2 regions of the Nitrincola iocasae genome follow, and region 1 is predicted to be linked to the other one. Evidence: riboswitches for the same ligand, from Rfam matches in the RefSeq annotation. Region 1 holds a riboswitch; the other holds the start of a gene.
What was found. Region 1 has a riboswitch for thiamine pyrophosphate ahead of thiB (thiamine ABC transporter substrate binding subunit). Riboswitches for the same ligand answer to the same signal wherever they lie in the genome.
Positions count from the first base shown of each region.

Region 2: linked by a shared signal. The riboswitch ahead of F5I99_RS17520 (FAD-dependent oxidoreductase) and the one ahead of thiB (thiamine ABC transporter substrate binding subunit) in region 1 are both predicted to bind thiamine pyrophosphate.

Region 1 is NZ_CP044222.1:3,613,744-3,621,833, reverse strand. Features, by position in the region: gene urtA (urea ABC transporter substrate-binding protein) at 1-1,191, opposite strand, end outside; gene F5I99_RS16690 (DUF192 domain-containing protein) at 1,395-1,829, opposite strand; gene trhO (oxygen-dependent tRNA uridine(34) hydroxylase TrhO) at 1,832-2,812, opposite strand; gene F5I99_RS16680 (phosphotransferase) at 2,894-3,658, opposite strand; TPP riboswitch at 3,670-3,759, shown strand; gene thiB (thiamine ABC transporter substrate binding subunit) at 3,805-4,803, shown strand; gene F5I99_RS16670 (ABC transporter permease family protein) at 4,751-6,382, shown strand; gene F5I99_RS16665 (ATP-binding cassette domain-containing protein) at 6,375-7,031, shown strand; gene F5I99_RS16660 (hypothetical protein) at 7,047-8,090, opposite strand, start outside.
Region 2 is NZ_CP044222.1:3,802,056-3,810,145, reverse strand. Features, by position in the region: gene F5I99_RS17540 (ABC transporter permease) at 1-582, opposite strand, end outside; gene F5I99_RS17535 (ABC transporter ATP-binding protein) at 584-1,663, opposite strand; gene F5I99_RS17530 (helix-turn-helix transcriptional regulator) at 1,815-2,660, shown strand; gene F5I99_RS17525 (NYN domain-containing protein) at 2,697-3,200, shown strand; TPP riboswitch at 3,533-3,636, shown strand; gene F5I99_RS17520 (FAD-dependent oxidoreductase) at 3,750-4,730, shown strand; gene thiS (sulfur carrier protein ThiS) at 4,714-4,911, shown strand; gene F5I99_RS17510 (thiazole synthase) at 4,913-5,674, shown strand; gene F5I99_RS17505 (thiamine phosphate synthase) at 5,671-6,306, shown strand; gene thiD (bifunctional hydroxymethylpyrimidine kinase/phosphomethylpyrimidine kinase) at 6,296-7,108, shown strand; gene thiC (phosphomethylpyrimidine synthase ThiC) at 7,177-8,090, shown strand, end outside.

The DNA of each region.
Region 1 (8,090 bases):
ATAGTCAGACCAGGCGTCACCGGCAACTGTCCCCGGTGTCTGCCAGACCACATAAAACTGCCCGTCATCCTGGATTTCGCCAATCAATACTGGTTTGGTAATGTGGTGGTTAGGCATCATCGCGGCATAACCGCCGGTCAGGTTAGGGACAGTGACACCGATAATGGCTTCCTGAACCGCTGACGGGTCAGTTGTGCCGGCTTTGTTAACGGCTTCAACCCACATGTTAAAGCCGATGTAATGGGCTTCCATCGGGTCGTTGGAAACACGGTCGGTATCGCCGGTAAAGTCATGCCATTTTTCGATAAAATCATCGTTAACGTCTGTATCAACGCTCATAAAGTAGTTCCAGGCAGCCAGATGGCCGACCAATGGCGTGGTATCAATACCGGAGAGTTCTTCTTCACCTACCGAAAAGGCAATAACCGGGATGTCTTCAGCTGAAATGCCCTGTGAGCCCAGCTCGCTATAAAAAGGTACGTTGGCATCACCATTGATGGTGGAGACAACCGCGGTTTTCTTGCCAGCTGAGCCGAAGGTGCGGATATCCGACACAATGGTCTGCCAATCAGAGTGACCGAAAGGCGTGTAGTTGATCATGATATCGGCTTCAGCGACGCCTTTTTGTTTCAGGTAGGCTTCCAGAATACGGTTGGTAGTCCGTGGATAGACGTAGTCGGTGCCTGCCAGCACCCAGCGTTCAATGCCGAGGTCATTCATCAGGTAATCCACCGCCGGGATGGCCTGCTGGTTAGGTGCGGCACCGGTATAGAATACATTCTTGGATGATTCTTCACCTTCATACTGAACCGGGTAGAACATCAGGCCATTGAGCTCTTCAACAACCGGTAAAACGGATTTACGTGAAACCGAGGTCCATGAACCAAAAATAGCGGCTACCTGATCACGCTCCAGCAGCTCCCGTGCACGCTCCGCAAATAACGGCCAGTCAGATGCCGGGTCAACCACAACCGCTTCCAGCTGTTTGCCCAACAGCCCGCCCTTGGCGTTCTGCTCTTCGATCAGCATCAGCATGGTGTCTTTCAGTGTGGTTTCACTGATCGCCATGGTACCGGACAGTGAATGCAACACACCCACTTTAATGGTCTCTGCTGCCTGAGCGGTAATGGCGGCTATAGACAGAGCCAGGGCACAGGAGGCGGTAGCGAGCTTGGTTTTGATCTGTTTCATTGGTCTGATCCTATTTGGTTTATACGTCAAACCAGTCAGGAGCAGAATCTATGCCAACTTATAAAAACAGCTGTTTTATCATAGAGTAATTTATGTCGTACAGACTTTCACCGGAGTCGTTTTTAGCTATTTTGTATTGTATATGCGTGATAAGGGTGCGTAGAAAAATAGTTGAGGCAGCCTGTGTGCACCCTATTGGTGCTTTAAGGTAGGCGGGGTCGGAGTTGCTGTCCAATCTCGACATCGTGTTGTTCAAACCAGCCCTGATTGACTTCCAAGGCAAAGCTGGAGGGTTGATCAGCACAGTGGAGTTCATCCGAGAGTGGTTGCATGTCGCTTAATTGCAGCAGGGTGAAGTTTTCATCCAGATAGGCCAGTGTCAGCGGAATATAAGTGTTGCGCATCCAGAAGCATTGGCGCGGTTGTGGATCGAGAATAAACAGCATGCCCGCATCGGCTGACAGCTCCTGACGATGCATCAACCCCCGAGAGCGCTGTTCTGGACTGAGCGCGACTTCAACTACAAGTTGCTGTTCCTGAATATCAAACAGCAGATATTCAACGCCTGTATCAGCCAGAAGCTGGATGGGAAGGCAGAGTAGGCAGGTCATTATCCAATGCTGAAACAGGGTGCGCATGGTTAATTTTTCCGTTTTTCAGCCACTTTGCGTGCGTGTTTTTCAGCTCGGTGCTGTTCAGCCGCTTTGACGGCATCTGTGCCCAGGTGTGCTTCGCCACGCTCACGTGCCAGTTTGATCTGCTGCTGTCTGGCCGCATAGCGCTGACGCTGCTCTGGTGTTTGAGTGTCGTAACAATGATGGCAGCTAACCCCTTCTTCATACTGAGGGTGCTGCTTGTCAGCGTCAGACAAGGGCATACGACACCCGGCGCAGAGTGAATAATGGCCTGGCTGCAGGTCATGGTCAACGGTGACGCGATTGTCGAATACAAAGCACTCTCCTTGCCAGAGTGACTCGGTTTCAGGCACTTCTTCAAGGTATTTTAGAATACCGCCATGCAGGTGGTAGACGTCTTCAAAACCTTGCTCTTTCAAATAGGCGGTGCTCTTTTCACAACGTATGCCGCCGGTACAAAACATGGCGACTTTCTTGTGCTTCTGGCTGTCCAATTGGCTTTTGACGTAAGCTGGAAATTCGCGAAAGCTGTCGGTTTTCGGGTTGATAGCACCTGTAAAGGTGCCCAGACCGATTTCATAATCATTACGGGTATCGACCAGCAGTACATCGGGATCACTGATCAAGGCATTCCAGTCGGCCGGTTCAATATAGGTTCCGACAACCTGTTTCGGATCTATGCCTTCAACACCCAGCGTTACGATCTCTTTTTTCAGCTTCACCTTGGTACGGTAGAAGGGCTGTTCGTCAGCAAGCGATTCTTTGTAATCTATGCCTTGAAAGCGCGTATCGGCGGCAAACCAGTCTTTCAGCGTGTCTATCGCCTGTCGGCTCCCCGCCAGGGTGCCGTTAACACCTTCTTGCGCCAGTAGCAGGGTGCCTCGAATCTGTGCGTTTTCCAGCAGCGCCTGCAACTTCGGTCGCAGCTGCTTATAGTCGTTCAGGGACACAAATTTATACAGGGCACAGACAACAATCGTGGACATGGAGCTACCGTTGGGTTAACGACCTTGGTTCGACGAGGTGGTCAATTAAAAGGTCAAATAGTTGATTAAATCGATCCGGTATTATATCACGCTTTGGGCTTTTTGCGCGGCCTGCCACAGGCTGTCCAGTTGCGTCAGCCAGCGGCCCATGACCTGCCAGGGATCATGGCATGCCAAGTCGGGTAGCTGGGTTTCTAATAGCTGGCGTTCAGCAGGACTCAATTCCAGCATACGCTGCAGTGCCACGGCATCTATCCAGGGATTACCGCGCATGGCGTATTCCCAGTCGATCAACTGAATGCCTTGATCGGTGATTAACAGGTTTCCTGGGTGCAGATCCTGATGAATCAGGCAAAAGTCCTCAGGTTGCCAGTGGCAACAACCATCCAGTAGCTGTTCGGCCAAATAGTCATAGGTGGGTCCCGCTAGTGCCGCATAGTCGTGAATCAACTGGATATAGTCATTCGGTGCCGCATTAAAGGGATGTTGCCAAAGTGCCAAGACGGCTTGTAGCAGTTGCTGGCGCTGTTGCGGATTCAGCGTGTTTGGCATCGGCACGGCGTTAGCGTCTGCCACAAACAACACGCCTTCAGGCAGGCAAAGCTCTAGTTGGGGTGCCCAGGGTTTTGACTGCAGGGTCTGCAGTACCTGTAACTCCAGTTGTCGGTTGGCTCCCGGTGGAGTTACACCAAACTCACGCCAGATATACACCTGCTCTGCAGTATGCAGTCGCCAGTGGCGGTTACGACTGCCTTGACCCAGAAACTGCATCGATTGAATAGGGGCTAAATGGTCCTGAACTGCCAGGGGTAGTTCAGTTGAAAGGTGGTGACTTAAGTGGGTCATGGTATACTCAGGTTATCTCATCGGGGTGCCAATAGGCTGAGAGTTTACCCGCTGAACCTGATCCAGTTAATACTGGCGTAGGAATTGAGATATCAGCGTGTTGCTGATCCTTTTCTGAGCCGGTGTCGAGTCTCCGGAGTCCTGTTGTGAAAATCCAGATAAATACCCGCAAATTGATGGCCGCTGTATTACTGTTGTTGATAACAGTGCATGTGCAAGCGCGTGAGTTAACTATTTATACGTACAGTAGTTTTACCACTAGCTGGGGTCCGGGGCCGGCTTTGAAAGAGATGTTTGAAGCCCAGTGTGATTGCGAGGTAAATTTCACCAGCAGTGATGATGGCGTATCGCTGCTGAACCGGTTGCGACTGGAAGGCGACACCACCCGGGCCGATGTTATTGTGGGTCTGGATGATCTGCTGATGCCCCAGGCGCGTCGATTAGGCATAGTGCAGGCGCATGATTTAACGCTCTCAGACTGGCCGTTACGTGAATCATTGAATTGGCAGGATAGTCATTTTATTCCGTTTGATTACGGCTATTTCGCCTTTATTTACGATAGCCGCAAGGTCAGTCAACCTGCGACCTCGTTGCAGGCGCTGATTGACAGTGACGCCAGTATTATCTATCAGGATCCGCGCACCAGTACGCCAGGTCAGGGCTTGATGCACTGGATGCAGGCTGTTTATACGGATGACGCCGCGCAGGCCTGGCAGCGCCTTGCCGAGCATACCGTGACGGTCACCAAAGGCTGGTCAGAGGCTTATGGCATGTTCTTGCAGGGTGAGGCCGATTATGTGCTGAGTTATTCTACCTCTCCGGCTTACCACCAGCTGGTAGAAGAGACGGATGCCTACCAGGCCACCCGGTTTGCAGAGGGGCATACGGCACAGATAGAAGTGGCGGCGCTGTCGGCTTATAGCCGTGAGCCTGAATTGGGACAGGCGTTTTTAGCTTTTTTGCTGAGTAAAGAGGCGCAAGCATTATTACCCCAGACCAACTGGATGCTGCCGGTGCGCAGTGATATCGATCTGCCAGCCGCTTTCACAGACGCTGAGCGTGAGGTTATCGGCTATAGCCCGGACGAAGTCGATGCGCAGCGTCGCGAATGGATCACTATCTGGCGCAACGCTGTTAGTCGTTAATATGGCTGTCGCACACTTTTCATCAGCAAGGCCATTATCACTGGCTCAGTTACCTGGCTGGTTGGCTGTCAGTCTGGTTGTGGGGATCAGCCTGTTGGCTTTTCTGGCCCTGGCAGGCTGGGGGCATGCTGCACCTTACGGATATTTATTACAGGAACGCTGGTTCTGGGAGTTGCTGCGCTTTTCACTTTGGCAGGCATTGCTGAGTGCGGTGCTTTCGACCCTGCTGGCTCTGCCCTTGGCACGTAGCCTGGCACTCGATCCCAGACTGCCGGGTAAACCCTGGTTTCTGAGCTGGTGTTTGCTGTGTTTTGTCATGCCTTCACTGATACTGATTACCGGGCTGGTGGCACTCTTCGGTCGATCAGGCTGGCTGACCCCTTGGTTGGGAGAAAGCTGGCGTTTGTATGGCCTCAATGGCATTTTGCTTGCGCATGTGTTTCTTAATCTTCCCTTCGCTATCCGTGTCTTAACCTTTCAATGGCAAAGTGTTCCGGCGAACACCTGGAAACTCTCGGCTCAATTGGGTATGACCGGGTGGCAACGTTTCAGAATGATTGAGTGGCCGGTACTTAGAGGCGTTTTGCCTGCGGTCGGTGGATTTATTTTTTTGCTCTGTTTTAACAGCTTTGCTGTCGTGTTGGCACTGGGTGGCGGGCCAGCAGCGAGCACCTTGGAAGTAGCGATCTTCCAGGCATTGAAATATGATTTTAATCCGTCAGAAGCATTGTTTCTGGCTTGGACACAGCTGCTGGTCGCCGGTAGTATTTATCTGATTTTCAGTCGCATGGGCCGGTTTCAATGGCTGGCTCCCGCGCAGGCGGGGCCCGTCTGGTTGCCTAGGCTGGGCCCTATGTTTCGCTGGTCCGGGCGGTTGGGGTATTTACTCAGTGTGTTGTTTCTTACATTGCCGATTCTGGTGTTGCTGCCGCTGGCCTGGCAGGCCGATTGGGCCTTTTTGCAGCAAACCCAATTGACCGCAGTGATCATGCGCTCACTGGTATTAGCTGTGGCCGCGGCGCTGCTGGCAGTCTGTCTGGCACTGGCGCTGCTGTCACTCTGGCGTGCCGGGCGGCGAGAGCATTTCCGCCAGTGGGTTGCGGGTGTGGCGCTCTATCCCTTGGTCGTGCCAGTGATGGTCGTATCGGTGGGACTCTATATTCTGCTGCTACCCTGGGTTGATTGGCAAGCTTATGGCTGGATCGCAGTGATTCTGATGAATGCGGTGATAGCACTTCCCTTTGCGTTTCAGCAACTGCGTCCGGCTGTATCTGATTATGATGCCAGTTATGCCCGACTCTTGGCAGATCTGAATCTGTCTCGACTTACGCACTGGCGCTGTGTGTATCTGCCCTATCTAAAACCCTTGCTACGGCGGGTGCTGGCGATCAGCTTTGTGCTGGCGCTGGGAGATATGTCGGTGTTTGCTATTTTTGGCAGTGATGACTGGCGTACCCTGCCTTGGTTAATCTATACCCTGGCTGGTGGTTATCGACTCGCCGAGGCGGCAATGGTCTCTGTTTTGTTGCTTGTTCTGGCGTTGGTGGCGTTAAGATTATTGGAGTCATCCTATGACTGATACTACAGTCGGACTGCGTTCAGTCGGGCTGCGCTCAGTCGGGCTGCGGGTGGATAGCTTGCAGCTGTCGCGTGGGCATATATCCTGGTCGCATCACTTTTCGGTCAGGCCGGGAAATCTACTGGTATTGATGGGTGAAAGCGGGGCAGGCAAAAGCTCTTTGCTGGAGTGTATTGGCGGGTTTTTGCCAGCTGATGCTGGTGAGATCTGGCTGAATAATCAGCGTATCGATCAACTGGATGCCTCGCAACGTCCGGTGTCCTCGCTGTTCCAACAATACAATCTGTTTGAACATATCAGCGTCGCAGAGAATCTTCGCTTGGGGTTTTGTCGAGCGCAGCCGAATACAATGCAGTGGCAGCAGGTCCTGCAGGCTTGTGAGCATCTGGGAGTGGCTGATTTGTTGCAGCGCCTGCCGGGTGATCTTTCCGGAGGGCAGCGTCAGCGTGTTGCTTTGATTCGGACAGTGTTACGCGACAAGCCGCTGTTGTTGCTGGATGAGCCGTTCAGTGCACTGGATGCAGTCACTCGCCAGATTGCCGGTGACTGGATTCGTACCGAGCTGAATAAAGCCAACAAAATAGCTATATTGGTCACTCACCAGCAATCAGACAGCGATGGCTGGGCCGATCAGACCTTGATGATCTGATCGGCTGTCAGGGGTTTACTTAAGTTCAACACCCATACCAAGCTCAATGCCGCCGGCATCAATGCCGATCCAGAACTCGGTTTTTTCATACACTTCAGCCAGACGTTTCAGCTCATCGGCATCGGGTGCCTGAGCGCCGGGCAGTTGACTGCCGATCTCGGCCAGGGTGGCATACAAATCGCTACTGATGTGACCATAAGTCATCAGTGAACGTGGGTCAGCTTCAACTGTCAACTCGGACTTCAGTTCGGTGGGCTTGTCCAGACCTACACCAAGCAGGATAGCTTCCTGTGACATGGCGGCATGTACAGTGGGCATGTCCGGGGGCAGGAGATCCGGCTGAATTTTCTTAATCTCACCATCAGCCTGCAGATTCAGGCTGGCGATCTGTGGGATAAACATGCTGGCTGCTGAGAGTAAACTCTGTGCATTCGGTGATGAAAAGGCAATCAGCCCGGTGCCTGTCGGCTGGCGCTGATCCGTTTCCAAGCTGTCAATACGCAGGTTGACACCATGGAGTGCCGGGCTAAGCATTGTGGTCATAGGGTGATTGGTCAGTGTACCTGATTCAGCCCAGGCTTCATTGATGCCCTGAAGTTCGGGGCAGGTAAAGGGCGTCGTATGCACATGACGGGAATATTTCTGCAGCATGCTGGTCAGCGCCTGAACATCCAGGGCCATTCCCAGGCTGGCAACGCCCTTGCCGCTTCCAAGACCGGGTACGGTGGCCGTCAGGCTGCTCATGTCGGCTGCCAGCTCAGAGCTAGTGGCAAGACGTAGACTGCCAGCAATGCGTTGGCTATCTAGCTCATGTATACCCATAACCAGGGCCGGAAAAAGGCTGGTGAGGCGGTCAATATCATCTCGGCAGGCTTCAAGGTCTGCTGGGTTGGTCTCATCCAGTTGCAACAGTGCCTGGCTGGCGGGATGCTGGGGTGAAATAAATTCACTGACTAAGCCCTTGGATGAGATGCGACCACTACCATAAGGGGAGTAATGATAGCGTTGTTCCAGATGCAGCATTTCACCACTTTCAAGCAGACTGACCAGCGGCGGTGT
Region 2 (8,090 bases), 190 kb from region 1:
TGTCAGCAGTGAGAAGTTGAAGCGCTCAACGGCAACATAGATCGGCAAAATCATAAAGGGTAGATAGGAGTAGAACAGCCCCAGTGTTACCGCAAAATTGGTATAGGCAATCTGAAGGGGGGCATCAATCAAGCCGGTCCAGATCAGGAAACTGTTTATCGGTCCCTGGTCACGGATGATGAACAGCATTGAGATGGTACGGATTAGCAGATTTACGCAGTAGGGAACGATTACTGCCATTAGCCAAAGCATCCGCGTGCTGGGCGGGCGGGTTGCAATAAAGTAGGCGGTAGGTAGTCCCAGTATCAGGCAGCAGAGTGTGGCGATGAGTGCGAGCATAATCGAAGTGAGAATGATCACCAGGTAATCGGAGTTGAATACCCATTCTTCGGTGAGAAAATCTTCTTCAAAAAACAGCTGAACATACGCATCCAGGCTAAAGATCCACTCGATCCCACCGTAGGTTGCTGGCTGCAGAAATGAGTAGGTCATCAGCGTCAAAATCGGGATAGCCAGAAAAACCAATATAATGGTAATCGCTGGTGCTAACAGGGCTGACGTTTTAGGGAGACTTTTATCCATATCAGTTCACCAGTACTCTGGCAAAAGCCGCGTCGATATTAATGCCAACCTGATGCCCCTGATGGAGTTCATCTGTGCTGACGAGGTTGTTCTGCGCCCTGACTTTAACCAATAGACCCTGCCCGACATCCACTACAAATTGGGTGTCTGTACCCATGTAGGTTTTCTGGCAGATATGGCCGGTCATTAAGGCCTTATCTGGCGCGGAAAAACTGAGGCGCTCTGGCCGAATACTGAGTTTGATCTGCTGGGACTGATCACTAGCGACTGAGTTTGGGCACTGGATGCGTACCTGATTGTCCAGACAGCAGGTCATGGCCTCTTGGTTGACCTGTTCCACAGTTGCATCCAGTAGGTTGGTTTCACCAATGAAATCAGCGACAAAACTGTTTGCCGGTTGGTCATAAATAGCCTTGGGCGTACCGACTTGCTGTACCTCACCAGCCGACATCACGGCTATGCGATCGGACATAGCCAGGGCTTCTTCCTGATCATGGGTGACAAACACAAAGGTAATGCCGGTTTCCTGCTGAATTTGTTTAAGCTCTGCTCGCATGGACTGACGCAGTTTCAAATCCAGTGCTGAAAGGGGTTCGTCCAGCAGTAGCACTTTTGGGCGAGGTGCCAGTGCTCGTGCCAGTGCCACACGCTGTTGCTGGCCACCCGATAGTTCATGGGGTTTGCGTTGACTGAAGTGGCTTAACTGCACCAGTTCCAGCATTTCGTCGGCACGATGATCCATGTCTTGCTTGGAAAACTTCAGCATGCGCATACCAAATTTGATGTTGTCGCGAATGTCCATGTGCGGAAACAGAGCGTAGTGTTGAAAAACAGTATTGATGGGACGTTTGTTGGCTGGCAGGTTTTCGATTTCATCGCCAAACAAAAATATTTTCCCTTGCGAGGTACTTTCAAAACCGGCAATCAACCTGAGCAACGTGGTCTTACCGCAGCCGGACGGACCGAGCAGGGTGAAGAACTCACCATTCTGGATTTGCAGTGAAACCTGTTTCAGTGCGGTAAACGCGCCAAAATTTTTGACGACCTTCTCAATTGAAATTGCAGTATTTTCGGCTTGCATGGGACGCATCCTCTCAAATCGTGCGGGTGTCTTGCGGTGTTCAGTCAAGCGGCTGTTTGGTATGCTGACTGACTTGGCAAGTACCACTTACTTGTAAGCTAAAATATAATTTATCAGTTTTAGGGGGTATATAACCCTAGAGGGGTATCAGTTGTCACAGCCAAAAAACAATCTTCGACTGCGTGATAAAGCCTTGGCGCATGTCATCAAAACCCTGCATCGTCCTGGTTTTTGTGAAGCGTTTGCGCACTTCGTACGTCATTTGGCCGCTTTTGATAACCTGATTATCATTGCCTATTATCGGGATACCAATCCGGTGGTTCTGTATCGCCAATACACTGATCCAGTGGTGTACACCTATATGGATTCTGATTACCTGAATGCCGCGTATTTGCTGGATCCGTTTTATCATGCCCATCGGAATGGCTTGAAAACAGGCTTGCACCGCTTGTTTGATATCGCGCCAGATCAGTTCAAACGCACCAGCTATTTCAATGTGTATTATCAGAAAACCACGCTGATTGATGAGGTGGCTGCATTTGCCGATTTGAATCGTGACCTGACAGTGACCGCCTGTTTTGGTAAGGATCGATCCAGTGGTCAATTGTTTTCAAAGCAGGAGAGGCAGCGATTGCAGCAGTACGAGTCTGTTATCTGCACTCTACTGGAGGAACACTGGCGTGACTATCAGCCTGTCCAACCTCAGCCAATGAATGCAAAACCGCTGGTCAGTCGGTTGATCGATACACTACGGGTTGAGCAATCCATCAGTTTGACAGCAAGGCAGGCTGAAGTGGCCATGTTTATATTACAAGGCCATTCTTCCATTTCCATCAGCCTGAATCTGGGTATTAGTCCAGAGACGGTGAAAGTGTTTAGAAAGCAACTGTATGCCAAGTGCCAGATCTCTTCGCAAGCCGAGCTGTTTGCGCTACTTATGCCGGTTTTTTCGCGAATATCTGCACCCACGATATCATCGAGTGAGTCGGAGACATGATATTATCTTGAAGCTTAAAGTAGCCAAAGTGTCCGCATGTACCCAACCAAACCCAGAGAGGCTCCTTTGACTCGCATAGCCATTTTCGCCGATGTTCAAAATATCTACTACACCACCCGTCAGGTGTTTGGACGGCAGTTTAATTACCGTGCCTTTTGGCAGCAGGCCAGTGAGCTGGGGGATATTGTCGCTGCAACGGCCTACGCGATAGATCGCGAAGATCCGCAGCAGCAAAAGTTTCAGGAGGCTTTGCGGCATATCGGCTTTGAGGTAAAGCTGAAGCCCTATATCCAGCGTGGTGACGGCTCGGCCAAGGGGGATTGGGATGTCGGGATTGCTATCGATGCCTTACTCTGCGCCGAGGAGGTGGATCAGGTGATTTTGCTGTCTGGGGATGGTGATTTTGATCTGTTGTTGCAGACACTGCGGGATCGTTATCAGATTTACAGCCATCTGTTTAGTGTCCCCGGATTAACCGCGCAGTCGTTGATCAAGAGTGCCGATGAGTGGATAGCTATCGACACCGACTTGCTGCAATAAGACCTGCCAACTTCATTTCTCAGGACAGCCGCACTAGCTTTCCCCATCTTTATTTGACCTTGGGCTAATGGGCCGGATCTGTCTGACACGCCGTGAAATCATCCTTGATGGCTCCGGTGCGCCATCCTTGGCGCACCGGGTCAGACAGATCCGATCCCATCAGCCCTTATCCACTTGGGTGCCAACATGAAGTTTTTTAAGAAGCAGGTGTCTGTTATTTAATCTGGCAAAGGATATCACCACCCCAGCGTGGCACCTACCAAACACAAGCAGATAGAGCGACTGTCACGCTTCACGCCTTTACATCTCACCCTTAAGCTTCTAGTATCAGTGTTAATCCGTTGGGGTGCCCGTAAAGGCTGAGAGGTGTTTTTAACACTAACCCATCGAACCTGATACGGGTAATACCGGCGAAGGGAACGGGTAGTCTGCTGTTGTATTCCCCCTTTCTGTTCGCTCGTACGCCCGTTTTTCCTGGAGCGTTTGAGTGATGTGTTCAAAATCTGATCTGCAGTTGTTTTCGCTACCCACTGTTATTCGGGGGTGGTCATGTCGGTAATTTCTATCCTCGGTGCGGGTGTCGCAGGCCTTTGTGTTGCCAATGAACTCCTGTCGCGCGGTGCCGCTATTCGCGTGTTTGATAAACAGCCACAACCTGGCCCACACGCCTGTTCCTGGTGGGCGGGTGGCATGTTGGCTCCCTTTTGCGAACGTGAAAGCGCGGAAGAGCCGGTGATCAGGTTTGGCGCTGAGGCGATTGACTGGTGGAGTGAGCATACCGGTGTCGTCACCCGTAAGGGATCGCTGGTATTGAGCACAACGCGAGATCGTAACGAGTTAGTCCGCTTCGGTAATCGCACCCGTGATTTTGCTTTGCTGAATGAAGCCGAGGTGGCCGAGCTGGAGCCGGACCTGGGTGGTCATATACGCCAGGCCCTGCATTTCAGTGGCGAGGCCCATCTGGACCCGCGTGAAGCGCTGCTGAAACTGGCGCAAAATCTCACCGATGCTGGTGTGCCGATTGAAGCGGGTGAGCCGGAAGCCGGTAGTGTGATCATTGACTGCCGCGGCATGGCTGCACAGGATCAGTTGCCGGATATGCGTGGCGTTAAAGGTGAAATGCTGGTGCTGCACTGTCCCGGTTTGAATATTCAACGTCCGGTGCGCTTTATTCACCCGCGCATGCCGCTGTATATCGTCCCGCGTGGTGATGGCATTTATATGCTCGGCGCTACCATGCTGGAAACGGCTGAAGGTCATCGACTGACGGTGCGCTCAGTACTGGAGTTGCTGTCGGCAGCCTATGCCCTGCATCCGGCCTTTGCAGAGGCGGAAATTATTGAAACTGGCGTGGATGTGCGCCCGGCCTTTGCCGATAACCTGCCGCGTATTCGCCGTGTCGATAATGTTATTTATATCAATGGGCTGTATCGCCATGGCTATCTGTTGTCGCCGGCTTTGGCGCGCTTGACCGCCGACCTGTTGTTGCTGAATAAACAGCCGGAGGCGTTTTATGCATCTTCTCTATAACGGCGAAGCCCGTGAAACCCAAACCCGTTACCTGTCTGAATTGTTGCTTGAGTGCCAGGTGGATGAAAATGCCGTAGCTACCGCACTGAATGGTGACTTTGTACCACGCTCTTTGCGTGTCAGCACCCCGTTGCGGGATGGTGATCGTGTTGAAGTCGTTGCACCGATGCAGGGAGGCTAGTATGAAGTCATTTTATGGCACTGAACTGGCCAGTGGATTGATGCTTGGCACCGCGCTTTATCCCTCTCCGGCTATTATGGCTGAGGCCTTTGCGGTATCCGGCGCCGGTGTGGCAACTGTGTCTTTACGCCGTGAAAGCGCTGAAGGTCAGGCGTTTCGCGCGCTGATTAAAGATCTTAAGGTGAAGCTGTTACCCAATACCGCTGGCTGCTACTCGGTTAAAGAAGCGGTCACCACGGCGCATATGGCGCGGGAGCTGTTCGATACCCCCTGGATAAAACTGGAAGTCATCGGGCATGCCGATACCCTTCAGCCTGATCCCTTCGGGCTGGTAGAAGCGGCACGTATTCTGGCCGAGGATGGCTTTGAGGTATTTCCCTACACCACCGATGATCTGGTACTGGCAGATCGCCTGGTCGAAGCCGGCTGCCGGGTGTTGATGCCCTGGGGCTCACCCATAGGTTCCGGCCTGGGACTGAATAATGAATATGGCCTGCGTACCCTGCGTAACTATTTTCCGGATATTCCCTTGGTGGTCGACGCGGGGTTGGGTCTGCCCTCACATGCGGCTCGGGCAATGGAACTCGGCTATGACGCCGTGCTGTTGAACACTGCAGTGGCTAAAGCGGGTGACCCTATTGCCATGGCGAAAGCCTTCGCTCAGGCCGTTGAGGCGGGTGCGGCGGGTTTCCGTGCAGGTCCTATGGAGCCTCGGGATATGGCATCGCCATCCACACCGGTGATAGGGAAGGCCTGGTTATGAAGTCAGCGCAGCGTTTTTATCCGATTTTCAATTCCTCCGATTGGCTGGAGCGCTTGCTGCCACAGGGCATCAAGCTGGCACAGTTGCGTATCAAGCATACGGATCAGCCGTTGTTGCGTGCCGAGATCCGGCGCAGTTTGCAACTGGCACGGCAGTATGGCACCGCACTGGTGATCAATGATCACTGGCAGCTTGCGCTGGAAGAGGGCGCCGAGTGGTTGCACCTGGGTCAGGAAGATATAGAAGAGGCCGATGTCACTGCTATTCGCAAGTCCGGTATACGTCTGGGTATCAGTACCCACAGCCATGCTGAGCTGGATACAGCGCTGAGCTATCAGCCGGACTATCTGGCGTTGGGACCTGTATATCCTACCCAGACCAAACAGATGCCCTGGGACCCACAGGGACTGGAGCGCGTTTCAGAGTGGAAACAGCGCATAGGTAACACACCGCTTTGCGCTATCGGTGGCATCAGTCTGGAACGCGCACCGGGTGTGTTTGCAGCGGGCGCTGATCTGATTGCTGTGGTCAGTGATATAACGGCAGCCGTCAATCCGGCAGAGCGTGTGCAGGATTGGCTGACGTTGGTGAATGCAGCCCCACCATCAGAGGGTCTGACTCATGAGCACTAACATTGCCAATGTACTGACCATTGCCGGCTCAGACAGCGGTGGCGGGGCCGGGATTCAGGCTGATCTGAAGACCTTCAGTGCCCTGGGGGTGTATGGCGCCTCCGTGATCTGTGCGCTGACCGCTCAGAACACCTGTGAGGTGCGTGACGTCTACCCGGTACCACCTGCTTTTATTACCGCGCAGATGCAGACGGTGTTCGATGATATCCAGATTGATGCCGTCAAAATCGGCATGTTAGGGGATGCGGCTACGGTGCACTGTGTGGCTGACCAGCTCCGCCAGCTTAAACCGCAATGGCTGGTGTTGGACCCGGTCATGATTGCCAAAAGTGGTGATCGTCTACTGGCCAATGCAGCGGTTGAGGTGCTGCGTACCGAGCTGATTCCGCAGGCGTCCCTGATCACACCCAACCTGCCGGAAGCCGCCGTTTTGACCGGCTTGCCGGAACCTGACTCTGTTGAGTCCATGTACGCCATCATGGATGCACTGATGGCGCTGGGTGCTGGTGCGGTGCTGTTAAAAGGGGGGCATCTGGAAAACAGTCAGATCTGCCATGACCTGCTGGCTGTGGCCGGTGAGGTGCATCACTTTCAGGCGCCGCGTATCGCGACGTTAAATACCCACGGCACAGGTTGTTCTATGGCGTCTGCTATTACCGCGCTGTTAGCCCGTGGCAAGACACTGCCGGAGGCTGTCGCAGAGGCTAAACACTGGCTCAGTGGCGCCATTGCGGCATCCAGCCAGTTAAGTGTCGGTCAGGGACAGGGGCCGGTGCAGCATTTTTACCAGTTGTGGCGTTAATCCGGATTAACTCGGCTCACTTATGATCCGTTCACTGAACGGGCACACTATAATAAAGGACCAAAGCAATGAATCAACATAACGCTCATTTAAGTCAGACCGCGCAGGTTGATGCGCTATCCGTGCAACCTTTTCCCAATTCACGCAAAGTCTACATAGAGGGCAGCCGCCCGGATATTCGCGTGCCAATGCGTGAAATCAGCCTGGCCGATACACCGACAGCCGCCGGGCCGGAAACCAACGCGCCTTTGTATGTCTATGATACATCTGGCTTGTATACCGATCCCGATGCCAGCATTGATGTGCGCAAAGGCTTGCCCGCTCTGCGTGAGACATGGATAGTCGAGCGTGACGATACTGAACTGCTGGATGACCTGTCCTCTGAATATGGCCGGACCCGGGCGGCTGATCTGCGTCTGGATACGCTGCGCTTTGATCTTCCGCGCAAACCACGTCGCGCCAAGGCCGGGCGTAATGTTACCCAGCTGCATTATGCCCGTCAGGGCATTATTACTCCTGAAATGGAGTTTATCGCCATCCGCGAGAACATGAAGCTGGCGAAACAGCATGCCGATAATCCACTGCTGGCGCAGCAACATCCGGGGCAGGCCTTTGGTGCCAAGCTGCCGGATGAAATCACACCTGAATTTGTCCGCGCTGAAGTGGCCGCCGGTCGTGCCATTATTCCCTGCAATATTAACCACCCTGAACTGGAACCGATGATTATTGGTCGGAATTTCCTGGTCAAAATCAACGGCAATATCGGTAACTCAGCACTGACCTCGTCGATTGAAGATGAAGTGGCGAAAATGACCTGGGGAACCCGCTGGGGTGCCGATACCATTATGGATCTGTCCACCGGCAAGAACATTCATGAAACCCGTGAATGGATCCTGCGCAACTCACCGGTGCCGATCGGTACGGTACCCATCTATCAGGCGCTGGAGAAAGTGAACGGGGTGGCTGAAGACCTCAACTGGGA